2 regions of the Methylophaga sp. UBA2513 genome follow, and region 2 is predicted to be linked to the other one. Evidence: riboswitches for the same ligand, from Rfam matches in the RefSeq annotation. Region 2 holds a riboswitch; the other holds the start of a gene.
The links. Region 2 has a riboswitch for cobalamin ahead of B3V56_RS09385 (cobaltochelatase subunit CobN). Riboswitches for the same ligand answer to the same signal wherever they lie in the genome.
Positions count from the first base shown of each region.

Region 1 (14,334 bases), on a different contig from region 2:
TACGCCAGGAACTCGAGCATTGGATCGGTTAGATTTATCAAAGCATATCTCCCACCGCTGCGGTTGCTGCATTCTGTCTTCGCCACCAGATAACGCCAGCTATCAGTAGAGCTAAGATAATGGCATTACCTATCAGAAGTTTTGTGTTATCAGATATTGAGATACCTGATTCTTCATTATCCTCGCTTAGCATCAAGTCATCATCCAAGGGCATAATATCGACGTCAGCTGCATCTTCACCTGTAATCGGTTCCAGAATGGGAGCAAGTTCTTCATCAAATAATTCAGCAGCTGGTTCAAGCGCTAATTCATCTTTCAACGTGATAGGCTCAGCTTGTAAAAAAACCGGACGTCCTTCAGGCGTTTCACCGCGTAACTGAAGCGATAATTCGTAATCGGCATCTTTCGTGAGTTCAGTTAATGTCAGCTGCCAATTGTTCGTATCCGTTTTCTGCATCTCGTATGGCCACTCGCTACCATTTTCTTCTCTTAATAATGCTTTTATCGACAAAGAATCTGGTTTTATTAGGGTTGGTTCGACCTGAACCTGTATACGATGACTTCGACTATCGCCAGGTAGACGTTCCGAATCAACATAGTAAGGCGCTGCTATCACATTGATACTTTGGCGTCTCTGACGTTCAAACGTCGCACTTTTCAAGGTGACAATCACATCCTGACGTCCAGCGGTGAACTCCTCACCCAATTTGGCATTAAACTGACTTTTTTGTGGGTCCAATGTCATCGACAACTGCTTTTCTTCCAGCTCAGAATTTTGTTTGAGTGAGCCGTCAACCAACTCCAGAAAATCGTTTCGTGTAATGTGTTTTCCGTGATCAGTTAATGTCGCGTGAAAATCGAACTTTTCCCCTTTCAGCACATTATTAGGTAAATCACTGGTTTCCAGTTTCATATCCGTGACAACCATTACCCTGTTATCCGGATCAAGCTGAGCATCAATTCGCCACTCGCCCGTCGCCGGGTTTTCAATGGTAATCAGATCAAAACTATCTTCATGTAACCAACGCAATTTATCTGATTGATCCAACTCGGTGAGGGTTCTACCGTCGGGTGTTTTAAGTTGTGTTTCTGCTGATCCTGCTTTTCGAAAAGCCAGCACTGTCATTTCATTGACACTGCTATCGATTTTGAACTGATTATCAGCGAGAGGAACAGTGTCTGGCTGGGTGGCTTTTTCGAACATATGAAGGAAAATACGTTGCAAATCATCAGCCGTATTGGCTTGTTGATACCAGCCATCCGTTTCCATTGAGATAGCTTTCAGCAGTTCATGATCGGCATTATCTGACAGGGCAATTGTGTGAACGGCGAGATTCGCCGCTTTTAGTCTAGGCACAATCGCATTGAGGATGCGCTGGCGAGAGGCTTCGCTGGCTTTTTGTCCTGGTTGTAAATCAACAAAACCATCAGACAATAAAATCAAGCTTTGACGTTGTTTAGGATCGTTTTTTATGCCTGTTTTTGTGGCTTTTTCTAAGGCTAGCTCGATATTAGTATAGAGACCAAGGGAGTGAATTTTTGAGGATTTTTCAATCGCTTTCTGTCGCCAGTCATCATCAACTTTTTGCCATGGCACCAGCATATTGACCATCTTAGCAAAGGTCCAAACCCCTGAGTTTGCGTCATCTGGCATGAGCCCCACTAACATTCTCAGCGCAGGTGCTCGCAGGTTTTTGGGATCATTCTTTTTCATGCTGCCCGAGACATCTATCACAACACGAACATCACTACTGGGTGTTTCAGCCGCTTGTGCAAGCTTTGTTGGCATAGTCACCAACAAAGCTAATGGCAATGCGATCTTTAAGAAATCTAACATAGCAATCTACCTTGTTCATTATGCTGTCAGCTTCTGTCTTTACGCTTTTTAAAGACATTTTTTTGACAGCCACTCCAATCTAGGCAGGGCTATGCAGGTTTTGTGCCGTTATTTAATAGCAGCAAAGCCGCGGGCTAAATCCGCTTTAATATCATCCACACTTTCAAGGCCGATAGAGAGTCGTAACATTCCATCAGTGATGCCAGCTGCAGCGCGTGCTTCTTCAGTGAGACGTCCATGTGTTGTTGTTGCAGGATGCGTGATGGTCGTTTTGCTATCACCTAAGTTCGCGGTGATAGACAGCCACTCCAAAGCGTTAATGAGAGACCATGCATCCTTCTTACCGCCTTTGATTTCAAAAGCAATAATGCCACCAAATGCTGACTGCTGTTTCTTAGCTAATTCGTGCTGTGGATGCGATGGTAAGCCTGAGTAAAACACATGGCTTACTAAAGGTTGCGACTCTAGCCAGCTTGCTACCTCAAGTGCTGACGCAGAATGGGCTTTCATTCTGAGATCCAGGGTTTCCAGACCTTTGAGGAAGGTCCAGGCATTGAATGGACTCATCGTCGGTCCTGCTGTACGCAAGAAACCATATACGTCTTCACCAACACGTTTAGCATCGCCAACCACCGCACCACCAATACAACGGCCCTGGCCATCGATGTATTTTGTAGCTGAATGCACAACGATATCAGCGCCAAACTCCAACGGTCTTTGTAATGCCGGCGTACAGAAACAGTTATCGACAACCAATAAACAATCATTGGCCTTGGCAAGCTCAGAAAGCGCTTCCAAATCTGCAATTTCATTCATTGGATTAGAAGGCGTTTCTAAAAACAGCATTTTTGTTTCTGGCGTAATAGCGGCTTTCCAGTCATCTAAATCAATCAGCTTCACATAGCTGGTGCTGACACCAAACTTGGATAAATATTTATCAAACAACACACGTGTAGTGCCGAAAATACTCATCGACGAAACGATATGATCACCGGCTGATAATAAGGCCATCATTGTCGATAAAATCGCCGACATGCCAGATGAAGTAGCAACACAGGACTCACCACCTTCCAAAGCAGCTAAACGCTGTTCAAAAGTGCGAACGGTGGGATTAGTAAAACGAGAATAGATATTACCCGGCTCATCACCACCAAATCGTGCTGCAGCTTGCTCTGCACTTTCGAAGACAAAGCTGGACGTTGGGAATATAGGTTCAGACTGTTCTGACTCGGCAGTTCTTTTGTGACCAACTCGAACGGCTTTGGTAGCAAAGCCTTTATTGTCATATTTATCTGTCATGGGAGTTCAACATAAAAAAGATGTAACAATTCTATATTTTTAGCAGGCTACTGACCAGATGAATCCTGAGTTTCAGTCAAAAAAATACCCGAAACTTGTTCGGGTATTTTTTATGAAGCCTAGTCGGTTTTATGGTTGATAGCTCAGAGATAACATCACTGTTCTACCAAGGCTATTGTATGTATCCGCTGTCTGGTAGTCTTTATTGAGCATATTTTCACCAGTGAGTCTGACAGTCCATTCCGGTTTGAATTGGTAAGCGACTCTCAGATCAACTAATCCATATCCACCCAAACGGTTGGTATTAGAGGCATTATCATAGCTCTTTCCTCTCAGCTTTAGACTGCCGCCCACAGACCACTGATGATTGATGGCGTGATCCAGGTTAATGTTAGCCAATTGTCTGGCTCGTCTTGCTAATGTATTACCCGTGTCCGTGTCTTCTGGGTCGAGAATAGCTGCGTTGAAATTGACATCCCATCCAGACAGCTGGGTTGATGCATCAAATTCAATCCCTTTTATCTCAGCTTCATCAACATTCACGTACGTGTTGCCCTGAAATGACAATAAATCCCTTACTTTGTTTTTGTAGAGATTAACTGACCATGTTCCCCAGCTTGGCGTGGACTGTAGAGCAATACCATAATTTTTTGACTTTTCTGCATCTAAATCTGGGTTACCGACAAACCAGCCAAAATCAGGGGCGTAGAGCTGATTAAAGGTCGGGGCTTTAAACGCCGTACCAGCGCTTGCAACAAACCGGATGTCATCCGTTACAGACATACCCCATTCAGCAGTTCCAGTCGTCTCATCACCGAATGCTTCATTGTCATCATAGCGAGCACTAATCATCCAGTCATGAATATTTGCCTGACCTTGCCAGCTGGCAAACACAGCATGATTGTCTCGTGATGTTTCACGATAGTCATAGGCTCCATCAACGCGGTCATTATCTAAATCGATGCCTACATTTAGTTTGTTTTTTTCATTCAGCGTCAGTGTGTTAAGCCAACTTATCGTTCTGTGGCGTGTATTAAAGTCATTACCTGCGATGTTGTCAGCGTAGGCTTGAGATTTATCTCGTGACTCTGACAACGTAAAGGATGTCAGCCATAAGTCGTTAATATTGATACTTGTATTGACTCCAACGACTTGTTCCACAACTTTACTGGATGGATTACCAGAGCCATCATAGTATGCACGACCTTGTGTCCTTAATAAGGTCGTACCAACTTGCCAATCATTTGTGATTTTGTGCTGAACATTGAACGATAGACTATTATTTCTGTATCCATCATGATCTGGATCCGTTGTTTCTCTGACATCAATACCGTTCGATGATAAGTGACTGTAACTAAGGTTATATTTAGTATTTTTGGTGCCACCACTCACACCTGCTGACGCGGTTTGAGTATTTTTTGTTCCAGTAGCGATAGAGAAAAACGGCTTTATTTCACCTTCCTGACCTTTTCTGGTGAAAATTTGAATAACACCACCAATAGCTTCTGATCCATATACACCGGATCTCGGCCCTCTCACGATTTCTATCCTATCAATAAGCTGAACAGGAAAGTGTTGTAAGGCCGATCCACCTGATGTCGCTGAAAACCATTTGACGCCATCGACAAGTACGAGAACATGGTCTGAATTCGAACCTCTTATGAATAAACTCGTGCTATTTCCGAGCCCACCATTTCTTGCCATATCGACGCCAGGTGTTCTTGATAAAAGTGTTGGAAGATCATTGATTTGTAATTTTTCGATTTGCTCCCGCGTAATCACCGTGGTCGGCGCCAACGCATTTTCCGTAGGCATACGATTCGCTGTGACGGTAATGGAATTAAGCTCATCACTGGCGATGGCAGGTAAAGAAAGTAAAGAAGAAATCAGCGTAAATGCTGAAAGGCGCGTGCAAGCACGCAAAGGCAACGCCTTTGAAAACAAGGTCATAATTGTCTCCTGAGGATACGCTCACCCGCGCTCCAAGGTTAAAAGGGTCACAACACTATGGTGTTGTTATGAAACCTCAGGCCGGTCTCCGGACTTACGTTGTGGCTATGCCTGACACATCGCCTTCCCACGAGATTCGCAGTGGCTTAATGATGTGCTTTTCAACGCTTACCGTTGCGGGGGCAGTGTTGGATTTGTCACCAACTTCCCGTTTAACTCTGCCTAAACAGAGCACCTGAAGAGCCGCGCATAGTAATGGCTGCGCATCCATACGTCAAACCTACGCCATCCTCTTATATTAAAGTTGAGAGTTTATTCTTCACGTCAAATTGACAATATATCGTATTAATCCTTATTCTATCGCGAGTTTTAGGTATTGCAATCGCGAGTAAACGGGAAGTCGGTGCATCAATAGATAATGCCGACACTGCCCCCGCAACGGTAAGTGAGATCAGATAAACCTAATGCCACTGTACAGTGCTGTATGGGAAGGTGTTTATCAGGCAACACTCACGAGTCCGGAGACCGGCCTGAAAATACAACGTGCCTCTTGGCAAATTCAAACCTATTGTGTGCGGGTGGGCACACTGGAGAATCACATCATGACCTTATCTCGTTCTCAGCAACTAATTATTGCTGGTCTCTTAGCGCTTTTAATGTTTATGACCCGAGGTCATCATTTTGCTTCTGTCGATGCATTACCCAGTGCATCATGGGCTATCTTTTTCTTAGCAGGTCTTTACCTCAGTTCAGCAGCCTGGTTTCCCGTGTTTTTAGCGATGGCGGCTGGTCTCGATATCACCAGTGTGTTGTTGGGTGGTGGTCAATTGAGCACTAGTTTCTGTATGTCTCCTGCTTACGGTTTTCTCATTCCTGCTTATGGCAGCTTATGGATGGCTGGACGCTGGTATGCATCGAAATACCAATTTAATGCTGCCACCTTATTGCCTCTTGTTGGCAGTGTATTAGTAGCCGCCACTGCAGCCACACTATTTAGTGGTGGTGGTTTTTACTTCTTCTCTGGTCGTTATCCTGATCCAACATTCACTGAATACACACAACGCTTTATTCAATACTTCCCTAAAAACCTGGCGGTGATGAGTTTTTATCTGGTGGTGGCCATGATTTGCCATGTGTCTATGTACTTCACCAAAACCACACATCAAGCTGATCAAAAGTAGTTAATAAATGCAGTCGCAGTCATGCGCTGCTGTAGTCATTGCTGCACCCGCATCTGGTCAGGGTAAAACGACGGTTACGGCTGTACTAGCAAGACATTACAGGCAGCAAAACAAACACGTTCGAGTCTTCAAAGTGGGTCCAGATTTTCTGGACCCCATGGTTTTAGAGCAGGCGTCCGGTCACCCTGTTTATCAACTTGATCTTTGGATGGTTGGCAAACAACATAGTCAGCAACTGTTAGCAGAAGCCGCTGCACAGGCTGACATTATCCTGATTGAAGGTGTGATGGGACTGTTTGATGGCGAACCTTCTACAGCTGATCTGGCAGCAGCTTTTGGTATACCCATTCTCGCCGTTATCGATGCCAGCGCCATGGCACAAACCTTCGCGGCGATTACAGTAGGTTTGGATCACTATCGGCAAGACACACAGGTGGCGGCGGTTATAGCGAATAAAGTCGGCAGTGAACGTCATGCCGATATGCTCAAAAATGCCCTGCCTCCAACACTTCCCTGCCTTGCTACCTTATACCGACAAACTGAACATGCCTTACCCAGTCGATATTTAGGCTTACAACAAGCCGGTGAAATTACAGATTTAGAACAACGTTTAAGCCATACGCTTGAGGCTTTTGATTTTGATGATTCAGTGTCTTTGCCAAACATCGATTTTCCGTTCATTGATACTCCGCAACTTCCAGCGTTACTGGATGGTTTGAAGATTGGCATCGCCAAAGATGCCGCTTTCTCTTTTCTCTATCAGGCAAACCTGGATTGTCTGAAGTCTTTAGGTGCTGAGCTTGTTTTTTTCTCTCCACTCAATGATGCCGAGCTACCTGATATCGATAGTCTCTATTTACCCGGTGGATATCCGGAGTTACATTTGGCCGCATTAAGTGCCAATACACAGATGCAACAAGCTATTCAGCAACATTACGAGGCAAATAAACCTATCCTCGCGGAATGTGGTGGCATGTTATACCTTTGCGAGACGCTGACAGACAAGACAGATGTTACCGCCACAATGTGTGGTATTTTGCCAGCTAAGGCGAAACTCCAGGCCAGATTAACCGCGCTTGGTTTGCAGGAAGTGACCGTTGAGAATCAAGCGATTAGAGGTCACACTTATCATCATTCTTCACTCAGCACAGAATTAGTATCTGAAATAAGCGGACAGTGTCCTAATGGCAAATCAGTCAATGAAGCTGTTTATCAACAAGAGCGTCTGACCGCCAGCTATATCCATTTTTACTTTTACTCTAACCCTCATCTTATTGCAGCGTGGTTATCACCATGAGTGATTCCCCTCATCAATTTTCAAGAGCAGAACAAGAAGCGGTTTACAGGGCAATAGCCGAGCGCCGGGATATGCGTCACTTTCGACCTGATCCTGTTGCACCGAAACAGCTAAAACGTTTATTAATGGCCGCACACCAAGCCCCAAGCGTTGGTCTGATGCAACCCTGGCGAATTATTCGAATTACTGATTCCATTATTCGTGAAAAGATAAAAGCCCTGGTCGAAAAAGAACGCATAGAAACGGCCAAAGCCATGAACGAACGTGAAGATGAGTTTATGCGTTTAAAAGTCGAGGGCATGGATAATTGTGCTGAAATCCTGGTTGTCGCCTTATGCGATAAACGTGAAGAACATATCTTTGGCAGGAGAACCATGCCGAATATGGATTTGGCCTCCGTTTCCTGTGCCATTCAGAACATGTGGCTGGCCGCCAGAGTCGAAGGTCTGGGTATGGGCTGGGTATCTATTTTTGAACCAGAAGCATTGGCAGACTTACTCAAGCTGCCTTCAGGTGCCTCCCCTGTCGCCATTCTGTGCCTGGGTCATGTTAATGAGTTTTATCCAGAGCCGATGCTACAAATGGAAAACTGGCGCCAGGGCATTGAACTTGACTCTGTTTTATATGAAAACCACTGGGATAAACCGGCCAGTTTATGACCTTACTGTTTATTATTCTTGCTTTATTGCTTGATTGGTTACTCGGTGAACCAACACGTCGTCACCCGCTTGTGGGTTTTGGTCAACTCACCAAACACATTGAAAACAGAGTGTACAACGCTAGTGACGGCATTAAAAAGCAGTTTATTAAAGGACTGCTTGGCTGGTTAGTGCTGGTCGCACCTTTTGCTTTTATCGCCTCTTGTATAAGTGACATTCCATCACTTAACCTGATATTCAGCGTTATCGTACTCTACCTCTGTATTGGTCATCGTAGCTTATACGATCATGTGACACCGATTATCACTTCATTAAAACAAGGCGATATTGAACAGGGAAAAACCTTAACCAGTTACATCGTCAGCCGTGACAGAGAAACATTACATATTCCTAAAGCCAGTATCGAATCGGTATTAGAAAATGGCGCCGATGCCATTTTTTCAGCTTTGTTCTGGTTTATTGTGGCGGGCCTTCCCGGTGTCGTTATTTACCGACTGAGTAATACATTGGATGCTATGTGGGGATATAAAACTGACCGTTATCTCTATTTCGGTCGTGCTGCCGCCCGTATTGACGACCTAATGAATTATATTCCGGCACGATTAACAGCGCTCAGTTATGCACTGGTAGGCAATGTCCGCTCTGGACTACATTGCTGGAGACAGCAAGCTAAACAATGGGATAGTCCCAATGCTGGCCCGGTGATGGCGGCAGGTGCCGGGGCGCTGGAAATAGAGCTGGGTGGCCAGGCACGTTATCACGGTATTTGGCACGATCGTCCAACGCTTGGCTTAAATCGCGAAGCCAATGCAGATGATATTCCTCGGGCCTTACATCTAGTCACGGATAGTCTGTTGTTGTGGATAGCCGTCATCACTATCATTACAGGTATCAGCTATGCTTGAGCATGGTGGCAAACTCAATCACTACATTAAAAAATATGGTATCGCCCACCAGCATTGGCTGGATTTATCAACGGGGATCAATCCCAATGGCTGGCCCATTCCGGCATTACCCGAATCTGTCTGGACCCGTTTACCAGAGCAAGATGATGATTTACTTAACTCGGCAGCAGAGTATTACGGTAATCCATCTTTAATCGCCCTTCCCGGCAGTCAGGCGGCTATACAGTTTTTACCACAGTTACGTGGGCCATGCAGAGTAAAAGTGATAGACCCTTGCTATGCAGAGCATGCCTATAGTTGGCAAAAAGCCGGGCACGATGTTCAAGCCATTGCTCATGAAGAGATTGATTCTGTGATTGCCCATACGGATGTGTTGATTATTATCAACCCAACCAATCCAAGCGGCAGACGATATAGTAAAGAACAGCTATTAAACTGGCATCAGCAATTACAACAAGGTGATGGCTGGCTAGTCATTGATGAAGCTTTTATTGATACAACACCCGAGAAAAGTCTTTGTAACCTACCGGCCATGCCCGGACTACTTATTCTGAGATCGATAGGCAAATTCTTTGGTCTGGCAGGTTGTCGCGTTGGCTTTTTAATCGCCGAACAATCAATTCTGGATAAAGTCGAAGAGCATCTTGGCCCCTGGCCCATTGCTACTGCATCACGTTTTATCACCACAAAGGCACTCAAGGATACTGACTGGCAGCAGCGTACCATTCAACAACTGCAAAACCAGTCTCAACGTTTAGCTCAGTTGCTTAGCACTTATAAGCTCAGTCCCACAGGCAGCACTGATTTATTTCAATGGGTGATGCATCCTGCCGCCAGCGACATTCATGAACATCTGGCAAAACAAGCCGTACTGACCCGCTTATTTAGCTCCCCTGCCAGTTTGCGTTTTGGTTTACCGGCCAATGAACAGCAATGGCAGCAACTGGAAAAAGCCCTACAATCCCTGCGAGAAGTGTTATGAAACAGAAAACATTGATGATTCAGGGCACCACATCCGATGCAGGCAAAAGCACGTTGGTCACCGCCTTATGTCGTTGGTTTGTGCAGCAGAATTATCGTGTTGCACCGTTCAAACCACAAAATATGGCACTCAATAGCGCAGTGACTGCTGAAGGAGGAGAGATTGGCCGAGCTCAGGCAGTACAAGCACAAGCCTGTCATCTGGCGCCGCATATTGATATGAACCCGGTATTACTCAAACCTAATAGTGATTCCGGTGCTCAGGTCATTATCCATGGCAAAGCTGTCGCTAATATGGAAGCCCGCTTTTACCATGACTATAAGCCAATAGCGATGCAAGCCGTTCTGGACTCACATCACTGGCTTGAATCCAATTATGAGCTGGTGATGGTTGAAGGTGCAGGTTCGCCGGCAGAGATCAATTTACGTGATCGAGACATCGCCAATATGGGCTTTGCTGAAGCGGTTGATTGTCCGGTCATTTTGATTGCTGATATTGATCGTGGCGGTGTGTTTGCCCATTTGGTCGGTACATTATCGTGTTTATCTGAATCAGAACAGGCACGTATTAAAGGCTTTATTATTAATCGTTTTCGCGGAGATATTAGCTTATTGCAACCAGGTCTGGACTGGCTGGAACAAAAAACAGGTAAACCGGTGTTAGGCGTGTTGCCCTATTTGCATGGTCTGCATTTAGAAGCTGAAGATGCCGTCAATACGCAGCAAATCACGTCTTCGGAAAAACAGCTCAATATTATTGTTCCCGTGTTACCACGTATCAGTAATCACACGGATTTCGACCCACTGAGACTTCATCCTCAAGTCAATTTACAGTTTATTGGCCCTGATGAAACCATTCCCGCAGCCGATCTGATTATTTTGCCTGGCAGCAAACATGTCAGAGCAGATTTGGACTGGCTGATAACTCAGGGCTGGTCTGAAGCGATTCAGAAACACTGTCGCTATGGTGGCAAAGTGTTGGGTATCTGTGGTGGTTTTCAAATGTTGGGCAGACTAATTCATGACCCGGATGGCATTGAAAGTGAGCCTGGTAGCAGTGATGGTCTTGGTCTATTGGATATGGAAACAATATTGGCTGGCCATAAAACATTACGACAAAATCAGGGGCAATTACTTATCAATAATGTGCCTGTCACTATTTCAGGTTATGAGATACATGCGGGTATCAGCACAGGAAACGCATTGAAATCGCCTCTTGTACATCTGTCACATGGTCCAGATGGTGTCATCAGTGATGACAAACAGATTATCGGCACCTATCTGCATGGTTTATTTGAACAAGATGAACCAGCAAAAGCGTTATTGAGTTGGGCAGGTCTTGATAATGTTGAATCTGTTGATTATTGGCAACTTCGTGAAAATGACATCAATAAACTGGCAGAAATGGTAGCTACACATATTGATACGGATAAGTTGATGCAGATACTTGAGGACGCATGATGACAACGACGTTAATCCTTGGTGGCACAAAATCAGGTAAAAGCCGCTTAGCGGAACAATGGGCAGCTACCACAAATGAATCCGTCACCTATATTGCTACAGCGCAGGCGCATGATGATGAAATGGCAAAGCGGATCAAACAGCACCAGCAGCAAAGACCAGACAACTGGCCAACCATTGAGCAGCCACTGTATCTTGCGGATGCCATAAAAAAAGCCACAACTGACGTCGTGCTTGTAGATTGTTTAACGCTTTGGCTGACCAATCTTTTATTAGCTGAAGACGTTCTTCTAACAGAACAGATATCAGCTTTTTTGGATACGCTGCAAACCTCTGATAAACACATCATTATGGTCAGTAATGAAACCAATATGGGCGTGATGCCTCTCGGGGACTTAACGCGTCGTTATTGTGATGAGGCCGGTGTTTTACATCAACGTATCGCCAACATCAGCGATAACGTTATCTTAACCGTGGCAGGTTTACCTCATCTTTTAAAAGGACAACTGCATGAACAACTTCGCTGAATGGCTCAAACAACCTGTTAAGGCGGTAGATAAGACGCATGAACAAAAAGCGTTAGCACGTCAGCAGCAGTTGACTAAACCGCCAGGTTCCCTCGGTCAGCTGGAAAACTTAGCCGTCAAAATAGCGAGTTTACAAGCCAGTGAAATCCCTGACCTGACGCATGTGCACATCACTGTTTATGCTGCAGACCATGGCGTGATGGCTGAAGGTGTTTCAGCCTTCCCTCAGTCTGTCACCGCCGCGATGATCAGAAACTTTGCCAATGGCGGTGCCGCTATCAGTGTATTAGCTCAGGAGTTGATGGCAAAGCTCGATGTTATCAATGTCGGTACTGTGGAAGCATTAGAAGAAATTCCAGGTGTATTAGATAAACGTATCGATGCGGGTACCGCTAATTTTTGCCAGAGCTCGGCTATGACTGAGCAGCAATGCCAGCAGGCACTATTAATTGGCCGTGATAATGTATTCAGTGATATTGAAAATACGCAACTCTACATTGCCGGTGAAATGGGTATTGGTAATACCACTGCTGCTACAGCTTTAGCCTCTGTTTTACTAACATGTGACCCCGCAGACTTAGTCGGTCCCGGCACAGGACTGGATCAACAAGGTGTTCAACACAAATTAAACGTTATTCGGCGAGCACTTGAGCAACATTCCGCGCAGCGCGACAAGGATGCGTTAACCGTATTGCAAACCTTGGGAGGTTTCGAAATCGCCGCAATGGTGGGTGCCTATCTGACGTGTTCCAAACAAGGTATCCCGGTGCTGATAGATGGTTTTATCAGTACAGTGGCAGCATTAATAGCAGAGAAAATACAAGCTGGCTGCAAAGATTGGTTTATATACAGTCATCAAAGCGCTGAGCCAGGCCATCAAGTTGTTTTAGAGGCCTTAAACGCTGAACCATTACTCAAACTGGATATGCGTCTAGGTGAAGGCAGTGGTGCTGCCGTCGCTGTTCCCCTACTTCGCCAAGCTTGCCTGTTACACAACGGCATGGCGACTTTTGAACAAGCCAACATCAGTAAAGGAGACAAATAATGTGGTTATCGTTTCAAATAGCCCTACAATTTCTCACCATTATTCCTGTCAGTTATGCGAACGCAACTGAACAACAGCTTGGACGCTCTTTAGTTTTTTATCCGCTAGTTGGCTTGATTATCGGATTCATTTTATCTGGTGTCGTATCTGTTTTACCCGTTTCCTATAGCTTACTCAGCGCCGCTTTATTACTGACCGTCTGGGTATTGTTAACGGGCGGTTTACATATAGATGGTCTTGCTGACTCAGCTGATGCCTGGCTTGGTGGTATCGGCAGCAAACAGCGTACGCTGGCGATCATGAAAGATCCTGCAGCCGGTCCGATTGCCGTGGTGGTCCTGGGATTAACCTTATTACTCAAACTGGCCTTGTTGGAAATTGTTATTTCTTCAGGTCAAATTTATGCATTAATCTGGAGCATTATCCTCGCCAGAACAGCGATGCCTTTATTATTTCTCACGACTGACTACGTCAGACCCAACGGCATCGGTGCAGTATTAAAACACTATCTACCTGTAAATCAAGTGAAGTGGATGATGGGAATCACTACCTTCATTGCTTTTTTCTGTCTTGGTTTCACGCCGCTGTTACTGGGTTTGATCGTATTCTTATTACTTCGATACGCGATGGAGCATCGTTTGGATGGCTTTACTGGTGATACAGCCGGCGCGATGGTCGAATTGCTGGAAATCAGCTTTCTATTCTTTTTAATTGTGTTTTAGGAACGTCCAATGTCTGATACTGAAAAAAGTGAACGTCATAAAAAACGTATGCAACGCCATAAAAGTGTGGTCGATGAAAAAATTCAAAAAGCAGAAAAAGACAAAGGCCTGTTATTAGTTATTACGGGTAACGGTAAAGGTAAGAGCTCATCAGGCTTTGGTATGGTGGCAAGAGCGCTCGGTCATGATATGAAAGTCGGCGTAGTTCAGTTTATCAAAGGTGCATTCAGCACAGGGGAAGAATCCTTTTTTCGTCGCTTTCCTGAAGAAGTGTCCTACCATGTGGTCGGTGATGGGTTTACCTGGGAAACCCAAAACCTTGAGCAAGACATTGCATCTGCAGAAAAAGGCTGGGAAGTCTGCAAAGCCATGCTCAACGATCCAGACATTGATGTAGTGTTATTAGATGAACTGAACATCGTCTTAAAAATGAAATATCTCAATGTAGAAACAGTGTTGAATGACATTGC
Region 1 is NZ_DDNT01000021.1:41,670-56,003, reverse strand. It holds partial or broken gene B3V56_RS12800 (hypothetical protein) at 1-41, opposite strand, end outside; gene B3V56_RS12795 (vWA domain-containing protein) at 38-1,837, opposite strand; gene B3V56_RS12790 (O-succinylhomoserine sulfhydrylase) at 1,946-3,136, opposite strand; gene B3V56_RS12785 (TonB-dependent receptor domain-containing protein) at 3,266-5,086, opposite strand; cobalamin riboswitch at 5,149-5,340, opposite strand; cobalamin riboswitch at 5,441-5,634, shown strand; gene B3V56_RS12780 (hypothetical protein) at 5,689-6,267, shown strand; gene B3V56_RS12775 (cobyrinate a,c-diamide synthase) at 6,275-7,564, shown strand; gene bluB (5,6-dimethylbenzimidazole synthase) at 7,561-8,223, shown strand; gene cbiB (adenosylcobinamide-phosphate synthase CbiB) at 8,220-9,128, shown strand; gene cobD (threonine-phosphate decarboxylase CobD) at 9,121-10,110, shown strand; gene B3V56_RS12755 (cobyric acid synthase) at 10,107-11,570, shown strand; gene cobU (bifunctional adenosylcobinamide kinase/adenosylcobinamide-phosphate guanylyltransferase) at 11,567-12,097, shown strand; gene cobT (nicotinate-nucleotide--dimethylbenzimidazole phosphoribosyltransferase) at 12,081-13,142, shown strand; gene B3V56_RS12740 (adenosylcobinamide-GDP ribazoletransferase) at 13,142-13,864, shown strand; gene cobO (cob(I)yrinic acid a,c-diamide adenosyltransferase) at 13,874-14,334, shown strand, end outside.
Region 1: linked by a shared signal. The riboswitch ahead of B3V56_RS12780 (hypothetical protein) and the one ahead of B3V56_RS09385 (cobaltochelatase subunit CobN) in region 2 are both predicted to bind cobalamin.

Region 2 (10,289 bases):
TGTAATCATCCCTCAGTCTTTAGTGCTAAAAAAGCCCCGGCCATTTGGTCGGGGCTTTTTTGTTTATACGAGTTCTGATGTACAGTGTGGACAACGCGTCGCTTTGATAAGAATGGTTGAGTAACATCTTGGACATTCTTTATTGGTGGCTTCTGCAGGTGCAGGTTCTGCTTCTTTTTCACGTTGCATTTTATTGACCGAACGAATCAACAGAAAAACAGCAAAGGCGACGATCAAAAAGCTGATGACCGCATTAATAAAGACGCCATAACTAATCACTACAGCACCAGCTTCCTGAGCTGTTGCCAAGGTGGCATATGGACCTGCCACAGTACCTTCTTTTAACGTGATAAATAAGTCTGAAAAGTCGACACCTCCCAGTAATAGACCAATAGGTGGCATAATTACGTCGGCTACCAAACTCTTCACAATGGTGCCAAACGCACCACCGATGATAATCCCCACGGCCATATCTAACACATTGCCGCGCATTGCAAACTCTTTGAATTCCTTCAACATCCTTTATCTTCCTTTTGTTGTTTTCATTGAAATAGAGGGCGAGCATCCTGATTAAACATTGAGTCTCAGTTGGATATTAGCCATCACTATTTGGGCTGTCTATCTTTATTTTGTGCATTATTCTTGTTCGCAAGATTGTCTGCGTCACCAAACCGTGGTTGTTACTCGGGTAAGTACGTATAATTCTGATTTTTATGGTCTCTTAGCAGAGTTAAAAGGGAATTCTTAACCGAAGCTGTCCCCGCAACTGTATACGTGAAGTTTCTGACAACGATGATGTAAAACCACTGAAATCGATCGATTTCGGGAAGGTGAGTTGGAAATGTTGAAGCGTGAGCCAGGATATCTGCCATGAAAACGTTATTATCCGATGGCCGGGGTGTGCAGTTGGAGCGGGAAACCGTTTAATGGCGAATCATCTTTGAGTTATTAAGCGGTGTCTGATCTTTCCGACGTGGTTTGATAACTCAGTGTTTTTATATATCGATGGATAGCGCTGTGTTTAACCGACTTATTCTTTGTTTCATTCTTTTTCTTTTTTCTTCATCAGTCCTGGCCGAGCAATTATTGCTGATTGTCACACCACGAAATGTACCGGAAGTGGTGTCTGGTGCGCATGAGTTTTTAAAACACCCCTCTCATTCCTCCACGTCAGTGCAAATACGCACGACCGAACAGTGGCAAGACTTAAGCGTAAATCAACAAGCCGCTTTATTAAAACAGTCAGATTTAGTCTTCGCGGGCGGCGTGTTTGGTGAAACAGCCAACCAGCTGATGGAAAATATCAAAAAAGGTCTGCTAAAAAATCTTATCGCATTGCATAGCGATCAGCGTCTTATGGGGGCGTCAAGTTTGAACAGTCACCCCATTTTAAATGAGCCCCCTGACAAATTAATGCAGCATCCAGATCCTGCGTTATCGACAGAGCAGTGGATGGCATCGCTATTAGAACAATACCCGGCACAGGAAGCGTGGTTGATTTCACGATTCTTTTGGCTGGGAAGAAATAGTGAAAATATGCAGGGACTGATTAGTCATCTACATCATCTGGTTAAAAATGAAAATACAACTGAGCGTCCTCAATTAGCTGCACAGCTCAGGCTTTATCATCAAGATAAAATCATTCCACCAGATCAGTTTGAGTTTTCTGCAAAATCATCATGGGTGGTGTTAGTGGATTATGAAACTGGGGAACGGCCGGGAGAAAAGGCATTACTGGATGCTGTTTGTAAACAGCTTATTGATGAGTCAACTGGTTGTGTGTCAGTGCTTACTGCGTGGGGTGATGCCAGTTTATCTGCCATCAAGTTATTAGCTGAGAATAAATCACACATCAGTTCAGTGGTGTCTCTGCAAGACTTTGTGATTGGCGGATCGGAACATCGGCAGGCTGTCACCGATGAATTAAAAAAACTGAATGTACCGGTGATAAAAGCGATGCGTTTAAGTGATAGTACCCACGCTGAATGGGAGCTGTCAGAAGCCGGTATCAGTTGGGATTCTGTTCATTATCGTGTCGCTATGCCTGAGTTACAAGGGGTGTCTCAACCAATGGTGGTTGCAACGATGACACCCGCCGAAGTCGATAAATTTACTGGAGCCAGACTGGCTTTCTCAGAACCTGTAGAGTCACAAGTCACCTTATTGGTTAAGCGCTTAAAACGCTGGCAGCAATTACAAGATAAAGCGAATCAGGATAAAAAGATCGCGATTATCTATTACAACCATCCGCCTGGTCGCCATAATATCGGTGCTGATAATTTAAACGTCGTGGAGTCCTTGTTCGATATTCTGCATTCCCTTAAAAACCAAGGGTATAAGACCGGTGAGTTACCAGCGTCATCGGCTGAGTTACTCGACTTATTACAACAACGGGGTGTGAATCTACCTGAAGATCAGGTTGCTTTGGCTGCGATGTCGTCACAAGTCAACACAATGGATAGCAAAAGCTACCAAAGCTGGTTTCAAACATTGCCAGAATCACTACAGCAAGAAATGGTCAATGGCCCGCTGGGCTTATTACATGCCAATCTAAAACAAGCTAAAGCATTGAATGATCCAAGTATTGCGGCCCATTTATTAGCTCGGGTGATGGAAGATATCCGCCATGTTGTCGATGGGGCCGACCATGCTGGTCGTGACCGTGTGTTGCAATTACTCAGTCAGCTACAAACCATCTACCAGCGACCTTTAGCAAACATCGACTGGCAACAGGCTGAGCAATTAATTAATGCCATCAGCCAACAATGGATAGAAGGCATAAGAGGCTGGGGCGAAGCGCCGGGGAATGTGATGGTTTATGACGATAAAATCCTGATTCCCGGTCTTGAGTTTGGCAATATTTTTGTTGGTCCACAGCCTCCAAGAGGTTGGGAACTGAATGAAGAATTATTGCATGCCAATTTATCCTTCCCGCCGCCACATCAATATCTGGCGTTTTATCAGTGGCTAAGAAATACCTTTCATGCTGATGCCTTAGTTCATCTGGGCCGCCATTCGACCTACGAGTTTTTACCTCGTCATCGAGTGGGTATGGCTGAGAATGATTACCCTCAGGCAATTTTAGGTGATTTGCCAAGTATCTACCCTTATATCGTTGATGGTGTAGGTGAGGGTATTCAGGCAAAACGCCGTGGCCTCGCGGTGATGGTTGATCACCTCACACCGCCTTTGGCTAGCACTGAGTTATATGATCAATTACTGGAATTACGACAGGTCGTTGAAAGTTATGAAGCTGCACCTGTGAATGCTGGGGCTATGCGCGATCGTGCGATTGAGGAAATGAAACGCTTAGTCGCCAAACTTAATCTGGAAGATGAACTGACAGCGAATATGGCTGGTGAGTTGGAAGTGCGAGGATTGAGTTCATTCGAGCAGGTGGATGACGATTTGTTAGTGCACGAAATCGGCCATTACCTGACCACTCTACAAGAAGATTTTATGCCTCTGGGGCTACATGTTTTTGGTCGAGACTGGTCTGAACAAGCGGTTCAAACCATGCTTACTTCAATGAATAATGGCAAACAAGCTACGGAGAGCTGGGATCCACTTCTACGCGGCTCACCTGCTGCAGAAATGTCGGCATTATTGGCTGCTTTAGATGGTCAATTTGTTGAGCCGGGTAAAGGTAATGATCCGATTCGCACACCATCAGCATTACCGACTGGACGTAATTTCTATGCCTTAGATGATAGCTTAATTCCATCACGTTTAGGCTACAAAGTCGGTATCGCATTAGCCGAAAAAGCCCGTGCAGAAACTCCCGCAAAAAACGCTCAGGATAGTGATGCCTTAGTGTTATGGGCATCCGATGTGGTGCGTGATGAAGGTGCAATGATCGCTTTTGCTTACGATATGTTAGGGGTGAAACCGACCTGGAGTCGTCGTGGAATTTTTAGTGGATTAGAACGTTTGGATCTTTCTTCATCAGCCTCGCCTCATCCCCGAATCCGCCGAGATATGTTGCTGACGACATCCGGCCTATTCCGTGATTTGTATGGTTCGCAGATAGTTTGGTTGGAACAAGCTGTATTGATGGCACTGGATGCCTCTTCTGGTTTGATTCGTCGTGACTATCCGGCGTTGACCTTATCATTGGATGCGGCTTTAGAGCGTTTACAGGTTAGTGAAAATCCTGGTTTTGAATCCTTAGAGCAGAACCGGGTTGCTGCCCGCTGGGTAGACGATGCCAGTGCGGCATTACGTGCGGGTGTGTCAGAAAACCAAGCCGGCCTGACGGCGAGTTACCGTATTTTTGGTACCCCACCGGGTGCTTATGGTGCTGGCGTGAATCGTCTGGTTGAGCGCTCTGGTGCCTGGGAAAATCGTGAAGAAGTCGCGGAAACGTATATTCATCGCATGGGCCATGCTTATGGCGCAGAGCTTGACGGCCAGGCGCAGCAGGCCTTATTCCAACAGAGGCTGCAACATGTCGGTCAGACTTATCTCGGACGAGCCAGTAATCTGTATGGAGTTATGGATAACAATGATGCCTTTGATTATCTGGGCGGCTTAAGCCTCGCTATTGAAACCACACGTGGACAGGCACCAGAGAGTTATATTCTGGCGCACAGTGATACCACGGATTTACGCGTTGATCCTTTGCAGACCGTATTGTTAGGTGAACTGCGTGGTCGTTATCTGAATCCGCAATGGCTTAAACCGCTGATGAAGGAGGGGTATGCCGGTGCTCGCACCATGGGTAGTGAGTTTTTAGAATATCTATGGGGCTGGCAAGTGACCAATCCCGGCATTGTGAAAAGCTGGGTATGGGATGAAGTTAAACGGGTGTATGTGGATGATGGACTAGACTTGGGCTTAGATGACTTTCTTGAGCAAGATCATAACGTCCATGTGAAAAGTAATATGCTGGCGATTATGCTGGTTGCAGCCTATAAAGGTTTTTGGCAAGCCGATGAGGCTACGTTGGAACAACTGGCACAGCAGTTCACTGATTTAGTTTCTGCAAATGGGCTACCGGGAAGTGGCCATACCTCACCATCCCACCCCTTGTATGTATGGTTGAATGATTACCTGGATGAGTCTCATCAACAGCAATTAGCTGAGGTATTAAATGCGGCAAGAATGCCAGAAACTGAAGTGGATGATGCACCAAGTCATATTGCCGAAATCACCGAGCAAAAAGCGACTCAGCCTGAGCAAGAGACGAATTCATCTGAAGAGCAACAGAAAGAGCAAGCGCAGCAACAACGCTTCTGGCTCTATGTGATATTAGGTCTGGTGGCGTTGTTAGTGTTGGCTGGCATGGCAAAAGGCATGCGAGCCCCAACTGCCAAGTTCAAGGAGTAAGTTATGTTGAGTTCACAATCCATCGGTGTGATGCATCACTTAGTCGGATTTTTATTAGAACCGGTGATATGGGCGCTAATGTTATTTGCCGCCTTGAGCATTATTGATATTGGTATTGCGCTGGCTGAACGCTTTTCTGGTTTGAAGAAGTGGCAGCAGTCAGGTCAGGTTGAGTCTTTTGAAAAATTAGCTTTCAAACGAATTGAGCGGAGTGATTTTTTAGCCAGAATTGCACCTATGCTCGGGTTGATGGGCACACTGATACCGCTTGGACCAGGATTATCTGCACTTGGTAATGGTGAGTTAAGTATCTTAACAACGGCGATGAGTGTGGCCTTTGATACCACGGTTCTGGGCCTCTTTGTTGGCATTATCGGTTTTGTTCTCGGACGATTGAGACGCCGCTGGTATGACGAGGTTTTAACGAACATGGAGCAGGCTCATGGCTAGACGCTGGCGGCATAGTCGTTTTGATGGCAATGATGATGAGCCATTAGGCCCTATGGCCAATTTATTAGATTTAATGTTGGTGTTTGCCTGTGGTCTGATTGCGGCATTAATTTCAATGAGTAGTCAGCTCCAGGAGCATTTCCAGGCCGAGGCAAAACAAGCGGAGCATGCCCTGACGGAACTTCAATCGATGAAAGAATTACCGCAGCTACCTGAAGGTATGCAAGGTGGTGCGGAGGGGTATGAGTCTGTCGGTCAGGTTTACCGTGATCCAAAAACGGGCAAGCTCATTATGATTGGGCAATGAGTTTACTCATACGTTAATTCTGGTTCAGGCATGATAGCCGGAGTGCTGTCCATATAGGTCAAATAGCTAGACCAGATCTCATGCGTTCTGGCCTCGGTCAGGTTTATCTGACAGCTCAGCGTCATGGCACCACGAATCGTCCCGTCCATCCATATAGTGTAAACACTGTCACAGTGGGATATTTTATAGGCTTCCCAAGCCGATTGTCCTGCTTCTATCGCAGTTACCACTTTGGTTTCATCGCTGTAGCGTTGTTTAGCTACTGCCAAGTATTGCTGCATGATGTCCTTTTTGTCTTGCAACTCTTCGTTGAGACAAGCGTTAATTTCAAGCGTAGTAAAAGCAGACGCGCAATCACTCTCTGCGATAACGGGAAAACTCAACAATAAGCTCAACAGGGCAAGCGTACGTTTTAGCATCATGGTTTCTTACTCCTAACTTAGTGCGAACCTGGATTATCACCTAAGGCGAATGATTAAGCGAAGACTGATAGCGGTTTGTTCTCCTTACTAGCGTGCATATCTCTTGATTATTTTATTGACTAGCTAGAATGGTTTACGCATTTGGTATTAATCAAGCTTAATGTAAAGTAATGCTTTTCCATCGTTATCCGGAGTGTTTATGTCCTCAGCATTTGTATTGCCAGAGCCATGGCAAAATGCCTTAAAGACTTATCCCGAACTGCTGAAAGTGGCACCTGATGTCTTATCAGCCAGTGATTACGTCAACCAGTGGGGGCAAAGACAGGAATCGATGCTGGCGCAGTTGCTTGAATCAGGTCAATTGCAGAAAAAACTGTCATTGGATGAGATTCGTCAGCAGCTGAAATCCATGCTCGAAGGCATCACTAGCGAGGAACAATTACATCAGAAATTACGTCATTTTCGTCAATGGATGATGGTACGTATTATCTGGCGGGATTTAGCTAATTGGTCTGATTTAGCCGAAACCATGGCTGATCTGTCCGCCATGGCCGATGTCTGTATTCAGCAGACCTTAAGCCTTCTCTATGACTGGCAGGTCGAGATAAATGGCATCCCTTGTGACGATGATGGTCGTGAGCAGAAGATGATTGTTTTAGGCATGGGGAAACTGGGTGCAGGCGAATTAAACCTGTCATCGGATATTGATCTTATCTTCACATACCCAGAGGAAGGGGAAACCGAAGGGGGCAGGAAGCCGTTAAGCAATAGCGAGTTCTTCGTTAGGCTTGGACGCAAATTGATTCAGGCCCTGGATAACCAGACCGTTGATGGTTTTGTGTTTCGGGTCGATATGCGCTTACGTCCCTTTGGTGAGAGTGGCGCTTTGGTCTCCAGCTTTGATGCAATGGAAGAGTATTACCAGACCCAGGGAAGAGAGTGGGAACGCTACGCGATGATTAAAGCGCGTGCTATTACCGGCAATGAAGCGGATAAAAAAGCGTTGTCAGATATGCTGCGCCCGTTTGTATATCGACGTTATCTCGATTACGGCATGTTTGATTCATTGCGTGAAATGAAATCCATGATTGCCGGACAGATGCACCACAGAGGGATGGATGACAATATCAAGCTGGGCACCGGCGGTATCCGAGAAATCGAGTTTATAGGGCAGGTTTTTCAGTTGATCTATGGTGGACGAGATCGCCCCATGCAGCAAAGACCGATTCTAACGATTCTTGACCTGTTGGCTGATAGAAACCTGTTATCAGTCTATGCGGTCAATCAGTTAAAACAAGCCTATGCGTTTCTTCGTAGAACAGAGCACCGCATTCAGGCTTGGGCCGATCAGCAGACCCATATTTTGCCAAGCGATGAGCCTTCAAGATTAAGGTTGGCACTCAGTATGGGCTTCGAAGACTGGTCATCGTTTTATGCCACTCTTAGAGACTACAGGCAGCAAGTACAGGAGCATTTTGATCAATTGCTGACGGCGCCTCAAGCCAGTGATGAAGGTGCTGGGATAAAAATTTCTTTCCTTAATGCTCAACCGGAAGAGAAATTAACCTTTATTCAACAATGTGGGTATGACAATCCTGAACAGATACTCGCGGTTGTTGATAAATTACTCGATCTGCATATTTGTCGTAACTTGAGCCAGACAGGCCAGCAACGGCTCGAGAAGCTATTACCGTTGTTATTACAAGCCACTGGAAATGTCGATAACGCTGATGATTGTCTACCCCGCTTAATGCCTCTGATGGAGTCCATCATGCGTCGAAGTGCTTATATGGCGCTGCTGGTAGAAAATCCGATGGCCTTGTCACAACTGGTCAAGCTCTGTTCTGCTAGTCCATTAATAAGTACACAGCTAGCGAAATACCCTGTGCTATTAGATGAGCTCCTCGATCCTCGTTCCCTTTATGAAGTACCTGAGAGAGAAGAGTTAAAAAAACAGCTGTTACAGTTTTTATCCTCGGTTGATGCGGATGACTTAGAGCAGTTGATGAATCGTTTGCGAGAGTTCCGACAAATTGCCACGCTTCATGTAGCGGCAGCCGATGTCACTGAGGTACTGCCGTTAATGCGAGTGGGGGATCAATTAACGGAATTGGCGGAAATACTACTTGAACAGGTATGGCGAATAGCCTGGGAACATTTAGTGGTCAAGCATGGGTATCCACCCATTACAGATAATAACGACCCTAAGCAGTGCGGTTTGACTATTCTGGCTTACGGTAAGTTAGGTGGGCTTGAATTAGGTTATGGCTCGGATCTGGATCTGGTCTTCATCTTTGATGATGCACAGGAAGGCATGACGGATGGCGAGCGTCCCGTAGATGTGATGGTATTTTATACTCGCCTTGCTCAACGCATGATTCATCTGTTGAATACAGTCACTCCCGGTGGTTTGCTTTATGAAGTCGATATGCGTTTGCGGCCTAGTGGCGCATCGGGTTTATTGGTTAGTCCATTTTCTGGTTTTGTTGATTATCAACAAAAAGAAGCATGGACATGGGAACATCAAGCCTTGGTACGCGCAAGAAATGTGATGGGGGATGCCGAACTTGCGCAAAAGGTCTTCGACACGCGTCAACAGGTGTTGGCCAAGTCCCGTGATCAAGAGACGCTGGCTGAGCAAGTCAGAGACATGCGTTCAAAAATGCGTCAACAGTTAGACAAGAGTGATAGCCAACTATTTGATCTAAAACAGGGTAAAGGTGGTATCACTGATATTGAATTTATGGTGCAATATGCAGTGTTGGCATGGTCAACGGACTTGCCTGAATTACTCGTTTACACCGATAATATTAGGATTTTGGAAGCGCTGGTGGCTTCCGGAAAGCTCGAACCCGCTGAGGGGGAAATGTTGGCCGACGCATATCGTTACTATCGAAATGAAGCCAACCACTGCGTATTGCAGGATAAACCCGCATTAATGTCGGTGTCTCAGTTACAAGACTTCCCGCAGCAGGTTGTGCAGATTTGGCAGCGCTGGTTAGGTGACATCGCCTAGAACCAGACTCAGATTAATCAATGAACTTGGAATAAAGCATATGGCAGTAGCAACAATGGCAGATCGTGATGGCGTTATCTGGCTCGACGGTGAATTAGTACCGTGGCGTGAGGCCAAAGTCCACGTCCTGACACATACTCTTCATTACGGCATGGGCGTATTTGAAGGGGTGCGTGCTTATAAATCTGAACAAGGCACGGCTATCTTCCGTTTGCAGGAACATACCGATCGTCTTTTCCGTAGCGCCAAAATTTTAGGTATGGGCATGCCGTTTGATAAAGAGACGATCAACGAAGCTCAACGTACTGTGGTTCGTGAAAATAATCTGGACTCTGCTTATATTAGACCGATGTGTTTTTATGGTTCGGAAGGCATGGGTATCCGTGCAGATAACCTGAACACACATGTTATGGTCGCAGCATGGCATTGGGGAGCTTACCTCGGTGAAGAAAACATGACAAAAGGTATTCGTATCAGAACGTCATCGTTCACACGTCACCACGTCAATATCACCATGTGTAAAGCCAAGGCCAACGGTAACTACATGAATTCCATGATGGCGTTGCAAGAAGCGGTCAGTTGCGGTTACGACGAAGCGCTGCTATTAGATGCTCAAGGCTTTGTGTGTGAAGGTAGTGGTGAAAACTTCTTCATGGTGCGTGATGGTGTGTTGTACACCCCTGAATTGACCTCAGCGTTAGAAGGCATCACCCGTGAAACAGTGATGACACTGGCACGCGATATCGGTCTGAAAGTTGTTGAGAAA
Region 2 is NZ_DDNT01000015.1:11,762-22,050, reverse strand. It holds gene mscL (large conductance mechanosensitive channel protein MscL) at 64-519, opposite strand; cobalamin riboswitch at 698-887, shown strand; gene B3V56_RS09385 (cobaltochelatase subunit CobN) at 1,018-5,328, shown strand; gene B3V56_RS09380 (MotA/TolQ/ExbB proton channel family protein) at 5,332-5,778, shown strand; gene B3V56_RS09375 (DUF2149 domain-containing protein) at 5,771-6,085, shown strand; gene B3V56_RS09370 (lysozyme inhibitor LprI family protein) at 6,088-6,507, opposite strand; gene glnE (bifunctional [glutamate--ammonia ligase]-adenylyl-L-tyrosine phosphorylase/[glutamate--ammonia-ligase] adenylyltransferase) at 6,707-9,523, shown strand; gene B3V56_RS09360 (branched-chain amino acid transaminase) at 9,564-10,289, shown strand, end outside.